3 regions of the Pseudomonas leptonychotis genome follow, and region 2 is predicted to be linked to each of the others. Evidence: predicted binding sites of a transcription regulator. Region 2 holds the regulator's gene; each other region holds the start of a gene.
The links. The regulator sigma-54, encoded in region 2, starts transcription at its own class of promoters, with help from an activator protein. The targets are predictions, from matches to a motif close to ANTGGCATNNANNTTGCTNT.

Region 1 (4,039 bases), on a different contig from region 2:
GCTCACCACGGCCGGAGACCTTGAACTTGTCAGCCGAGTCGCCTTCCTCAACGCGCAGAGCAACGTTGTACAGCAGCTCTTTGTCCAGACGCTCTTTGATGTTACGGCTGGTGACGAACTTGCCTTCTTTACCGCAGAACGGCGAATCGTTGACCTGGAAGGTCATGGATACGGTCGGCTCGTCGACGGTCAGCGGCTTCATCGCTTCAACATTGTTGATGTCGCACAGGGTGTCGGAGATGAACAGCTGGTCCATACCGCTGACGCAGACGATGTCGCCGGCAGTGGCTTCTTCAACGTCGATGCGGTGCAGACCGTGGTGACCCATCAGCTTGAGGATACGACCGTTGCGGCGCTTGCCGTCGGCGTCGATGGCAACCACTGGGGTGTTTGGCTTGACCTTGCCGCGAGCAATACGACCAACACCGATAATGCCGAGGAAGCTGTTGTAGTCCAGTGCCGAGATTTGCATCTGGAACGGGCCGTCGATATCAACCTTAGGCGACGGTACGTTGTCGACGATGGACTGATACAGCGGGGTCATGTCTTCAGCCATGGCGGTGTGCTCCAGACCGGCAATGCCGTTCAGGGCCGAGGCGTAGACAACTTTGAAGTCCAGCTGCTCTTCGGTGGCACCGAGGTTGTCGAACAGGTCGAAGATCTGGTCCAGAACCCAGTCCGGACGCGCGCCTGGACGGTCAACCTTGTTGATCACCACGATTGGACGCAGGCCGGCTTCGAAGGCCTTCTTGGTCACGAAGCGAGTCTGTGGCATCGGGCCGTCTTGGGCATCAACCAGCAGCAGCACGGAGTCAACCATCGACATCACACGCTCAACTTCGCCGCCGAAGTCGGCGTGGCCGGGGGTGTCAACGATGTTGATGTGGTAGCCGTTCCAGTTGATCGCGGTGTTCTTGGCGAGAATGGTAATGCCGCGCTCTTTTTCCTGGTCGTTGCTGTCCATCACGCGCTCGTCGTTGAGCTCGTTGCGCTCAAGGGTGCCGGACTGACGCAGAAGTTTGTCTACCAGGGTGGTCTTACCATGGTCAACGTGGGCAATGATGGCGATGTTGCGTAGATTTTCGATCACGTGTGTATCTCGATCAGAGGATTCGGTGTGCCGCCTAGTGTAGGTGGCGAATATTAACTAACTGCGATTTCGGCTCGGCGGCGTGAAACGTGAATCACGCCGCCGGTATGTCGGGAGGGCGATGGCGGATGCTACCGCCATTCAACCCGGGCGTTTTATGTCGGACGATAAACGCGCACATTGGCATGCCCCTCGCTAAGCAGGTGGTGGGCATGCAAACGGCTCATGACGCCTTTGTCGCAATACAGCAAGTATTGGCGCGCGTCATCCAGCTCTTTGAAACGGCTGTTGAGGGCATAGAAGGGCAGCGTTTGCACCTCAATACCGGCCAACTCGAGCGGCTGCTCTTCGGCATTATCCGGATGACGGATGTCGATCACCACATGACCGCTCAACGCTTCATTAACTTCCTCGACCTGAACGTCTTTGCCGAGCTCATCGATCACTTTGTCGATGGGCAACAAGGTCGCGCACTCCAAGGCGCGCTCAAGCACGGCCATATCGAAATGGCTCTCTTCATGCTCGACGCGCAGCTTCTTCGCCTTGGTGGTCGGGTTGACTGAAATCACCCCGCAGTACTCCGGCATGTGCTTGGCGAACTCGGCAGTGCCGATCTGCGTGGCAGTGTCGATGATGTCTTGCTTGTGGGTGGCTAAGAGCGGACGCAGCACCAGCATCTCGGTAGCCGAGTCGATCACCGCAAGGTTCGGCAGCGTTTGACTGGAGACCTGAGAAATCGCCTCACCGGTGACCAGCGCATCAATCTGTAAGCGCTCGGCCATGCGCGTGGAGGCGCGCAGCATCATGCGCTTGAGGATAACGCCCATGTGGCTGTTATCGACCTTGCCGAGAATTTCGCCCAGCACCTCTTCAAACGGCACGCTAACAAAGAGTACGCGCTGCGAGCTGCCGTATTTCTGCCAGAGGTAGTGCGCCACTTCCATTACGCCCAGCTCGTGAGCGCGGCCGCCGAGGTTGAAGAAGCAAAAATGGGTGACCAAGCCACGACGCATCATTTGGTAGGCGGCGACGGTGGAGTCGAAACCACCACTCATCAATACCAGGGTCTGTTCCAGTGAGCCCAGCGGATAACCGCCCAGGCCTTCGTGCTGGTGATGAATAACAAACAGGCGCTGGTCGCGGATTTCCATCCGCACAATCACTTCTGGGTCTTTCAGTGAGATGCCGGCCGCACCGCACTGCTGGCGCAACTGGCTGCCAACATAGCGCTCAACATCCATGGAGCTGAACGCGTGCTTGCCGGCGCGCTTGCAGCGCACGGAGAAGACCTTGCCCGGCAATTGATCGGCAAAATGCAGCTTGCACTTGGCCAGCACATCGTCGAAATCACCCAAGGGGTACTCATCGACTTGCAGGAAATGGACAATGCCCGGCGTACAGCTCAAACGCTCGATCATCGCCTGCAGGGTTTTCGCCTCACTGACCTGAGTCTCGACTTCCAAGTTGTCCCACACGCCGCTGACTTGCAGCTGTGGATCGAACTCACGCAAAACCGAGCGAATGTTCTTCGCTAGCTGCCGGATAAAGTGCTTACGCACTGGCCGGCTCTTGATGGTGATTTCGGGGAAGACTTTAACAATCAGTTTCATGAAAACAGTAAGCGCCGAGGCCGCGAAAAAACAGGGGCGCGGATTATAGCGGAAATTGCTCACGCTTTGATCAAAAATCCTCACACCACCAAAACGCGCACCATTTAAGTGCCCATCGCAAATATCGCGCACCATAATGAAGCAAATATTTATCACAGAGCACTGCGCAGCCCCCGCCAGCCCTGAGTTTCACGGCTTGCACCCATTGCTGTGCACTGGCATGCAATTTGCTCCCTTGTGAGGCAGGACGCTCCGGAGGACTATGCCGCCGGGCCGCACCATACTATTGAGGGCTCACCATTCCGAGCCTTAGCCACCTGGAGGACAGCATGTCGAAGTCGATTCAACTTATTAAAGAGCACGACGTGAAGTGGGTAGACCTGCGCTTCACTGACATTCGCGGCAAGCAGCACCACATCAGCATGCCCGCTCGCGACGCGCTGGACGAAGACTTCTTCGAAGTCGGCAAAATGTTCGACGGCTCCTCCATCGAAGGCTGGAAAGGCATCGAAGCCTCCGACATGATCCTGCTGCCGGATGACAGCTCCGCTGTACTGGACCCGTTCACCGAAGAGCCAACCCTGATCCTGGTTTGCGACGTGATTGAGCCGTCGACCATGCAAGGCTACGAGCGCGACCCACGCGCCATCGCCAAGCGCGCCGAAGAGTTCCTGAAAACCACCGGCATCGGTGACACCGTATTTGTTGGCCCAGAGCCAGAGTTTTTCATCTTCGACTCCGTTAAGTACAAGTCGGACATGTCTGGCTCGATGTTCAAGATTTTCTCCGAACAGGCCTCGTGGAACAGCGACGCTGACACCGAAGGCCGCCAGGGCAACAATGGCCACCGCATCGGCGTGAAAGGCGGCTACCTGCCGACTCCACCAGCCGACTCGGATCACGAAATCCGTACCGCCATGTGCAACGCTCTGGAAGAAATGGGCCAGATCGTTGAAGTGCATCACCACGAAGTAGCTGCTGGCCAGAACGAAATCGGGGTTAAGTTCAACACCCTGGTTGCCAAAGCCGACGAAGTGCAGACCCTCAAGTACTGCGTACACAACGTCGCCGAAGCCTACGGTCGCACCGCTACCTTTATGCCGAAGCCGCTGTATGGCGACAACGGCTCGGGCATGCACGTACACATGTCCATCGCCAAAGACGGTAAGAACACCTTCGCCGGTGAAGGCTATGCCGGCTTGTCCGATACCGCCCTGTACTTCGTTGGCGGCATCATCAAGCACGGTAAGGCGCTGAACGCCCTGACCAACCCAGCCACCAACTCCTACAAGCGTCTGGTGCCTGGCTTCGAAGCGCCGGTCATGCTGGCTTACTCGGC
Region 2 (4,039 bases):
ACCGTCGATCGCGTCGAAGTCAACGGCGGCGTCGAGACGCAGCACTGCACTGATCGGCGCGCTACAGCCGGGCAGACGGCAGTGCGGAATGGCGATGCCATTACCGAAACCGGTTGAGCCGAGCTTTTCGCGGGCGATTAGGCTTTCGAAAATGTCTTGGCCATCCAGGTCAGGCAGCTCGCGCGCCACCAGGTTGGCAATCTGTTCGAGAACACGTTTTTTGCTGCCACCCGGCACGTTCACTAAAGAACGGCCGGGGGTCAGGATGGTTTCAAGTCGGATCATAGGAGATAGACGACGTCAGCGGGCCATAGCGCCCTGTTGACGATCGAGCTGTTTTTCCTTGTGTTTGATGAGTTGTCGGTCGAGTTTGTCAGTCAGTAAATCGATGGCGGCGTACATGTCTTCATGCTCGGCATTGGCGACGACTTCGCCGCCTGCAATGTGTAAGGTCGCTTCGATTTTCTGTTTGAGCTTTTCGACCTCCATGATGACCTGTACGTTGGTGATCTTGTCGAAGTGGCGCTCCAGTCGTCCAAGTTTCTCGACGATGTAGTCGCGCAGGGCGTCGGTCACATCCAGCTGATGTCCACTGATGTTGACTTGCATACCGCTTTCTCCTTGTTGCCGTGTGTAAGAGGCAGGCGAGAGGCCTGCCGCCGGAACACTGTGGCGTGGAAGACTCTGGCAGAACGAGCCTGGCACGGTCGCTAATCACTATTGGCAGTATGGCTGCTTTTGAGCAAAGGCGAGGCCTGGGCGTGTACTGTGCAGTGCTTTGATCTTCCTTCTGTGTGCCGCCTTAGATCAATCGTTTACGCTCACTGGAAGGCGCTATTCCGAGGGATTCACGGTACTTTGCGACCGTGCGGCGGGCTACTTGAATGCCTTGTGCTTCCAGTAAACCAGCGATCTTACTGTCACTCAACGGCTTTTTCGCATTTTCCGCGGCCACCAGTTTTTTGATGATGGCGCGGATCGCAGTCGACGAGCATTCGCCACCCTCGGAGGTGCTCACGTGGCTGGAGAAGAAGTATTTCAGCTCGTAAATGCCACGCGGCGTATGCATGAATTTCTGTGTGGTCACCCGTGAGATGGTTGACTCGTGCATGCCTACGGCTTCGGCAATATCGTGCAGAACCAAGGGCTTCATCGCTTCGTCGCCGTAATCGAGAAAGCCGCGCTGATGTTCGACGATCTGCGTGGCTACTTTCATCAGGGTTTCGTTGCGGCTTTGCAGGCTTTTGATAAACCAGCGCGCTTCTTGCAGCTGGTTGCGCATAAAGGTGTTGTCAGCGCTGGAGTCGGCGCGTTTCACAAAACCGGCGTATTGCGCGTTGACCCGCAGGCGTGGCATGGCCTCCTGGTTCAGCTCTACCAGCCAGCGTTCGTTGTGTTTGCGCACGATCACATCGGGCACTACATATTCGGGTTCGCTTGATTCGATTTGCGAGCCGGGGCGCGGGTTGAGGCTTTGAATCAGGTCGATCACCTGGCGCAGCTCGTCTTCCTTGAGTTTCAGGCGGCGCATTAGCTGGCTGTAGTCGCGGCTGCCAAGCAGGTCGAGGTAGTCACTGGCCAGACGCTGTGCTTCGCTCAGCCAGAGCGTTTTGGCGGGCAGCTGGCGCAGTTGCAGGAGCAGGCACTCGCCCAGGTTCCGCGCGGCGATCCCGGTGGGCTCGAATTGTTGAATGCGGTGCAGCACGGCTTCGACTTCGTCGAGCTCGATGTCCAGCTCCGGGTCGAACGCCTCGACCACTTCCTCGAGAGTTTCTTCGAGATAGCCCTGGCTGTTGATGCAGTCAATCAAGGTCACGCCAATCAGGCGATCCTTGTCCGACATTGGGGCTAGATTGAGTTGCCAGAGCAGGTGGCTTTGCAGGCTCTCACCGCTAGACGTGCGAGTGGTGAAGTCCCATTCGTCGTCATCATTGGTGCTGCTGGGCAAACTGCTGGCGCTGGTCTGGTAGATGTCTTCCCAGGCAGTGTCGACGGGTAGCTCGTTAGGAATGCGCTCGCCCCAGTCACCTTCTTCAAGGTTGTCCACGGTTTGCGTGGCTTCCTGGTAGTTGGTTTCTTGGTACGGCGTTTCAGGCTGTTCGCTGGGTGTGGCGCTTTCTGCGCCATCAGCCATGGGGTCCGAATTGTCGAAGTCATCGCCTTCTTCCTGGCGCTCGAGCATCGGGTTGGACTCCAAGGCCTCCTGGATCTCTTGTTGCAGATCCAAGGTGGACAGTTGGAGCAGGCGGATGGCCTGTTGCAGCTGCGGTGTCATCGTCAGCTGCTGGCCCATTCTCAGGACTAGCGATGGTTTCATTGCAGACCTTATTTACCGGCGTCTGTGCGCAGCCACTACAGGGCGCTTTTAAAAAGCGCCACTAGGAAGCAAATTATATGCCTGACTCTAAAGGTTTTGCCTAGCCTTGGCTGCAGTAGGCTTAAGAAAAGCCGTGGTTACAGCCTGAACTCATGCCCCAGATACACTTCTTTCACTGTCTGGTTGGCCAAGATGGTTTCGGCATCGCCTTCGGCGATGAGTTGACCATCACTGACGATATAGGCCGTTTCGCAAATATCCAGGGTCTCGCGCACGTTGTGGTCGGTGATCAACACACCGATGCCCTTGGCTTTGAGGTGGTGAATGATTTGCTTGATGTCGCCGACCGAGATCGGATCGACACCTGCGAAGGGCTCATCGAGCAGAATGAATTTGGGGTTGGTCGCCAGGGCGCGAGCAATTTCCACGCGACGGCGCTCACCACCAGACAAGCTCATGCCGAGGTTGTCGCGGATATGGCTGATGTGGAATTCCTGCAGCAAACCTTCAAGTTCCTTGCGGCGCGCGGCGCCATCGAGGTCTTTGCGGGTTTCCAGAATGGCCATGATGTTGTCGGCCACGCTGAGCTTGCGGAAAATCGAGGCTTCCTGCGGTAGGTAGCCAATACCCGCACGGGCACGGCCATGCATGGGTTGGTGGCTGACGTCGAGGTCATCGATCATCACGCGACCCTGATCGGCCTGAACCAGGCCTACGATCATGTAGAAGCAGGTGGTTTTGCCTGCCCCGTTGGGGCCGAGCAGGCCGACAATCTGCCCGCTGTCGATGCTCAAGCTGACGTCGCGCACGACCTGACGGCCTTTGTAGCTCTTGGCCAGGTGTTGGGCTTTCAATGTGGCCATTATTACTGCGCCTGCTGTTCGGCTGGTTTGTTCTTCGGCTGGATCACCATGTCGATGCGCGGACGTGGCGCGGTGACGTTGGTGCCCGTGGCGCGACCGGCGTTGACGATCTGGCGCTGGGTGTCGTAGACGATTTTCTCGCCTTCGAAGGTGTTGCCCTCTTGAATCACCTTGGCCTGATCGATCAGTACCACGCGCTCGTTGGCCATAAAGTATTGGATGGTCAGGCCGTAGGCCTTGACGATCTGCTTGTCGGCTGACGGCAGTTGCTCGTAGTAGGCTGGCTTGCCGACGGAGGTGAATACCTCGACATCACCCTGGGCGTTCTGGGTGATGGTCACAGTATCGCCGGTGACCTTCATGGTGCCCTGGGTGATAACTACGTCGCCGCGATAAACGGCAACGCCTTGTTTGTCATCCAATTCCGCGCTGTCAGCCTGAATACGGATCGGCTGTTCACGGTCGGATGGCAGTGCCCAGGCGCTGACACTTCCGAGTGCGGCGCTGAGGCTGAGTAGTAGGGGGAGGGTGTTAACGAGCCTCATGCTGACCTCTTACGTTGGACAGCAGGAGCATCCTGCCGTCATTCATGTACGCTTTCATTCCTTTTGCCGTGGTCACCCCATTGGCAGCGTCGATTCTAACGGCTTGCTGGGTCTGCGCATATTCCTTCTCGGGGAATACAGTCAGGCGGCTGGTGGTGAGGATGGTCGGGCGGCCCTTGGCATCGGTGCGCTCGACGCGCACCTGCTCGATCAATTCGACTTCTGTACCGCCGGGCGACACTTCGCCGCGCTCACTGCGAATTTTCCAGGGCAGCTCTGTGCCGCGGAACAGGTTCATATTTGGCTCCGTCATC
Region 3 (4,039 bases), on a different contig from region 2:
CGCCGATGGTCTGCATGCCAACAAGACCACGGTCGACAGCGAGTAATACGCTAGAGGGCACCTTAGGGTGCCCTCTAGCGTTTCAGCTCGAATAATCCAGTACCGTCCAGACCCTGCTGAGGCCATCGGTAATAACGCAACCGTTCTGCTCCAGCTGGTTGTTGCTGTGCAACAACATCAGGTTGGTCATGCCATCGGCAGCATCCGAGCGCTCGCTCAGCCACTGCACTCGGCCGCAGTTAGCCGTTTCAATTACATAACTCGCCGCCACTGCAGAGCCCTCGTTAGGCAGCCTGATGACATCCACCACCGTGCCGCGCTCCTCAATGCGCTTGCCGTCGAACACCAGCACAGCCCAAGCCTGGCTGTTCTCAATAACCAGATAAGTGCCATTAGCGCGGGGTTGATCACGCTGCGGTTGCGCACAACCGGTCAGCAATCCCAACAACACAATTGTCATCAGCATCTGTTGCATTGTCAGTGACTCCTCTGCAGTGCCTGTCGCCACTCGCTTTAAGGGCAGGTGACGGGAGTGATCGAGTGGGTGCCGGCTAGGGACTTGGACTTACTATTATCGAATACTGTTTATTTGTACAGTATTTTTCGATTACCCTTAACCACGCCACCCAACCAACCGTGCAGCCCCGCAAGCGGGACCATAGGCGTTAACAGGAGTATCCAGATGCTCGACGTACTGCAGCTGAAACACAGCGTAAACCGCATGCCCTTGGAAAAAGTCCGGGCCACCGTCAATGAATTACAGCTTGAAGGCATCGTCACTGAGGGCAAAACACCGTTTTCCCGGGTGCACTTCAACACCTGTTTTGCCGAAATCGAAGCCTTGCTACAGCGTGCGGGCTACCACCGCCAATTGGATGTAGTCGGCTACCAAGGGTTGGCCTATGCCATGTTCGATCCATCGCGCTGGGCGGCTGTGGAGGTGCTGCGCTGGCTCAGGGAGTTCACAGAAGAAGCCCAGCGTCGCCCCATTGCACATTGATGCGATAAGGCGACGCTAGGCTGACAGGCGTCTATTGATGCGGATGCAACGCCGATGGCGCAAACAGGCCTTGAGCGAACCAAAAGCGCTCAACCACACGGATAGTTGCACGGCTATGGCTCAGAACGGTGCCTGGAAGAACGTTGAGACAGGCACCGCTGACCTGTTAGTGCATGGCATCAGCAGCTCCAAACTCAGTTAGATCATCACTCTAGGTTCATGTATTCAAAGTATTTTTACTTACCACTTGAGGGTTGCAAGAACGCCCTCTGCTGCTCTTGCAGGCAAAAGCAGGTGCCGACATCAACAAAGCTGGCAAGGCCTTTGCAATAACCTCCTCAAGACCTACACCCGTCTTCAGATCGCCAACGGCGGTGATCGGGACGAATAGACAAAGACGTCAAAGGCAACCTGCCCTCGCTGGGCGGTGTTGATCGTTGACGTCTTTTTTCGTTTCTGAGACTTGAGGATTCACCATGCGTCATTTCAACACTCGCCGTTCGCTGCTGAAAAAAACCCTGACTGGCTTCGGCTGCGTCGCTGCCCTGTTGCTTAACCCGCTAAGCCTACAAATCAGCCTGGCTGCCGAGCTGGAAAAGGACGAACTCAAACTCGGCTTTATCAAGCTCACCGACATGGCCCCGCTGGCTATCGCTTACGAGAAAGGCTTCTTCGAAGACGAAGGGCTTTACGTCACCCTGGAAGCGCAAGCCAACTGGAAGGTGCTGCTGGACCGGGTCATCACTGGCGAGCTCGACGGCGCGCACATGCTCGCTGGCCAGCCCCTGGGCGCCACCATCGGCTTTGGCACCAAGGCCGATATCGTCACCGCATTTTCCATGGACCTCAACGGCAACGGCATCACCATGTCCAATGCCGTGTGGGAGGAAATGAAAAAGCACGTGCCGATGGAAAATGGCAAGCCGGTGCACCCAATCAAGGCTGATGCACTCAAGCCGGTCATTGAGCAATACAAAGCCAAGGGCAAGCCGTTCAACCTGGGCATGGTGTTCCCGGTCTCCACCCATAACTACGAACTGCGCTATTGGCTCGCCGCGGGTGGCATCAACCCGGGCTATTACGCCCCAGCCAAGGGTGACATCACCGGCACCTTGAACGCTGACGCCCTACTCTCGGTCACCCCGCCGCCGCAAATGCCCGCCACCCTGGAAGCCGGCACCATCAGCGGCTACAGCGTCGGTGAGCCGTGGAACCAGGCCGCCGTGTTCAAAGGCATTGGCGTACCGGTGATAACCGACTACGAAATCTGGAAGAACAACCCGGAGAAAGTTCTCGGCGTCTCCAAGGAATGGGCCGATGCCAACCCGGAAACCCACAAGCGCCTGGTCAAGGCACTGATCCGCGCTGGCATGTGGCTGGATGAAAACAACAACGCCAACCGCGCCGAAGCCGTGGAAATCCTGGCGCGCCCTGAATACGTGGGCGCCGATGCCAAGGTGATCGCCAACTCGATGACCGGCACCTTCGAGTACGAGAAAGGCGATAAACGCGCCGTACCCGACTTCAACGTGTTCTTCCGCTACAACGCCACCTACCCCTACTACTCCGACGCCATCTGGTACCTGACGCAAATGCGCCGCTGGGGCCAAGTCAGCGATGCCAAGCCCGATAGCTGGTACTTCGACATTGCCAAGCAGGTGTACCTGCCGGCGGTGTACCGCAGCGCTGCCGACGAGCTGATTGTCGAAGGCAAGGCCAAGGCTGAGGACTTTCCGCCGGCCAGCGAAGAAGGCTTCCGTGCGCCAACCAATGAGTTTATCGATGGCCTGAGCTACGACGGGCGCAAGCCCAACGCCTATATCGAACAATTCAAAATTGGTCTGAAAGCCGATTCCGCACTCTAAGCCATACGCCGCCCGGGGGCCGCTACAGCCGCCCCCATCGTTACCAGAGGATATGACGATGAGTAATCCAGCCGTCGCCCAGACTATTCAAGAAACCCTGAAAACCGCCCGCGCAGCTGCATTCAAGCGCTGGCTGCCGAACCTGTTGATGCCGACCATCGGCGCCCTGGCGTTTCTGCTGTTCTGGCAGTTAGTCGCCGGCACCATTGACACCAGCCTCGGCAAATTCCCAGCCCCAACCCAGGTGGCCACTCAGTTCGGCGCGCTGGTCAATGAACACCTGCGCGAACAGAAAAAGGCCGATGCCTTCTTCGAACGTCAAGAGGTGCGTAATGCCGAGAAGCTGGCCAAGAACCCCGACGCCAAGGTCAGCATTCGTCCGTACACCGGCAAACCGACCTTCTTCAAACAGATCCTCACCAGCCTGTACACGGTGATGACTGGCTTTCTGATCGCCTCGATCATTGCCATTCCGCTGGGCATCGTCTGCGGCCTGAGCAAACCCATCTACACCGCGATCAACCCGTTGATCCAGATTTTCAAACCGGTGTCGCCGCTGGCCTGGCTGCCCCTGGTAACCATGGTGGTCAGCGCCGTATACACCAGCAGTGACCCGCTGTTCGCCAAATCCTTCGTCACCTCCGCGATGACAGTGGCGCTGTGCTGCCTGTGGCCCACCGTGATCAACACCACTGTGGGCGTGGCCAACCTGGACAAGGACCTGCAAAACGTCAGCCGCGTGCTCAGCCTGTCGCCGCTCAGCCACGTGCGCCGAATCGTTCTGCCGGCCGCCATCCCGATGATTTTCACCGGCCTGCGCCTGTCGCTGGCCACCGGCTGGATGGTGCTGATTGCTGCCGAAATGCTCGCGCAGAACCCCGGCCTGGGCAAGTTCATCTGGGATGAATTCCAGAACGGCAGCTCCAACTCCCTGGGGCGGATCATGGTAGCGGTAGTGGTTATCGGCCTGATCGGTTTCGCCCTCGACCGCCTGATGCTCGCGCTGCAACGCCGCGTCAGCTGGGACAAAAACGCCGACCTGCGCTAAGCGCATCGAAGAATTGAGGAGCCTCACATGAACCGTCCACACCTCGAACTGTCCGGCGTCGGTATCGATTTCCCCACCGACAAGGGCCTGTATTGCGCGCTGCAGAACGTCAACTTGAAGATCGAC

Region 1: glnA (type I glutamate--ammonia ligase) is a predicted target of sigma-54. The motif match lies at 2,915-2,934, and genes of this name have one in related genera.
Region 3: D8779_RS10965 (CmpA/NrtA family ABC transporter substrate-binding protein) is a predicted target of sigma-54. The motif match lies at 1,312-1,331, and genes of this name have one in related genera.

What each region holds. Positions count from the first base shown of each region.
Region 1 is NZ_RFLV01000001.1:2,059,018-2,063,056, reverse strand. It holds gene typA (translational GTPase TypA) at 1-1,090, opposite strand, end outside; gene thiI (tRNA uracil 4-sulfurtransferase ThiI) at 1,246-2,700, opposite strand; gene glnA (type I glutamate--ammonia ligase) at 3,030-4,039, shown strand, end outside.
Region 2 is NZ_RFLV01000003.1:290,129-294,167, reverse strand. It holds gene ptsN (PTS IIA-like nitrogen regulatory protein PtsN) at 1-285, opposite strand, end outside; gene hpf (ribosome hibernation-promoting factor, HPF/YfiA family) at 301-609, opposite strand; gene D8779_RS15680 (RNA polymerase factor sigma-54) at 803-2,317, opposite strand; gene lptB (LPS export ABC transporter ATP-binding protein) at 2,455-3,180, opposite strand; gene lptA (lipopolysaccharide transport periplasmic protein LptA) at 3,183-3,725, opposite strand; gene lptC (LPS export ABC transporter periplasmic protein LptC) at 3,712-4,039, opposite strand, start outside.
Region 3 is NZ_RFLV01000002.1:62,177-66,215, reverse strand. It holds gene alaC (alanine transaminase) at 1-46, shown strand, start outside; gene D8779_RS10975 (hypothetical protein) at 83-475, opposite strand; gene D8779_RS10970 (transcriptional regulator) at 683-1,000, shown strand; gene D8779_RS10965 (CmpA/NrtA family ABC transporter substrate-binding protein) at 1,477-2,865, shown strand; gene D8779_RS10960 (ABC transporter permease) at 2,924-3,913, shown strand; gene D8779_RS10955 (ABC transporter ATP-binding protein) at 3,941-4,039, shown strand, end outside.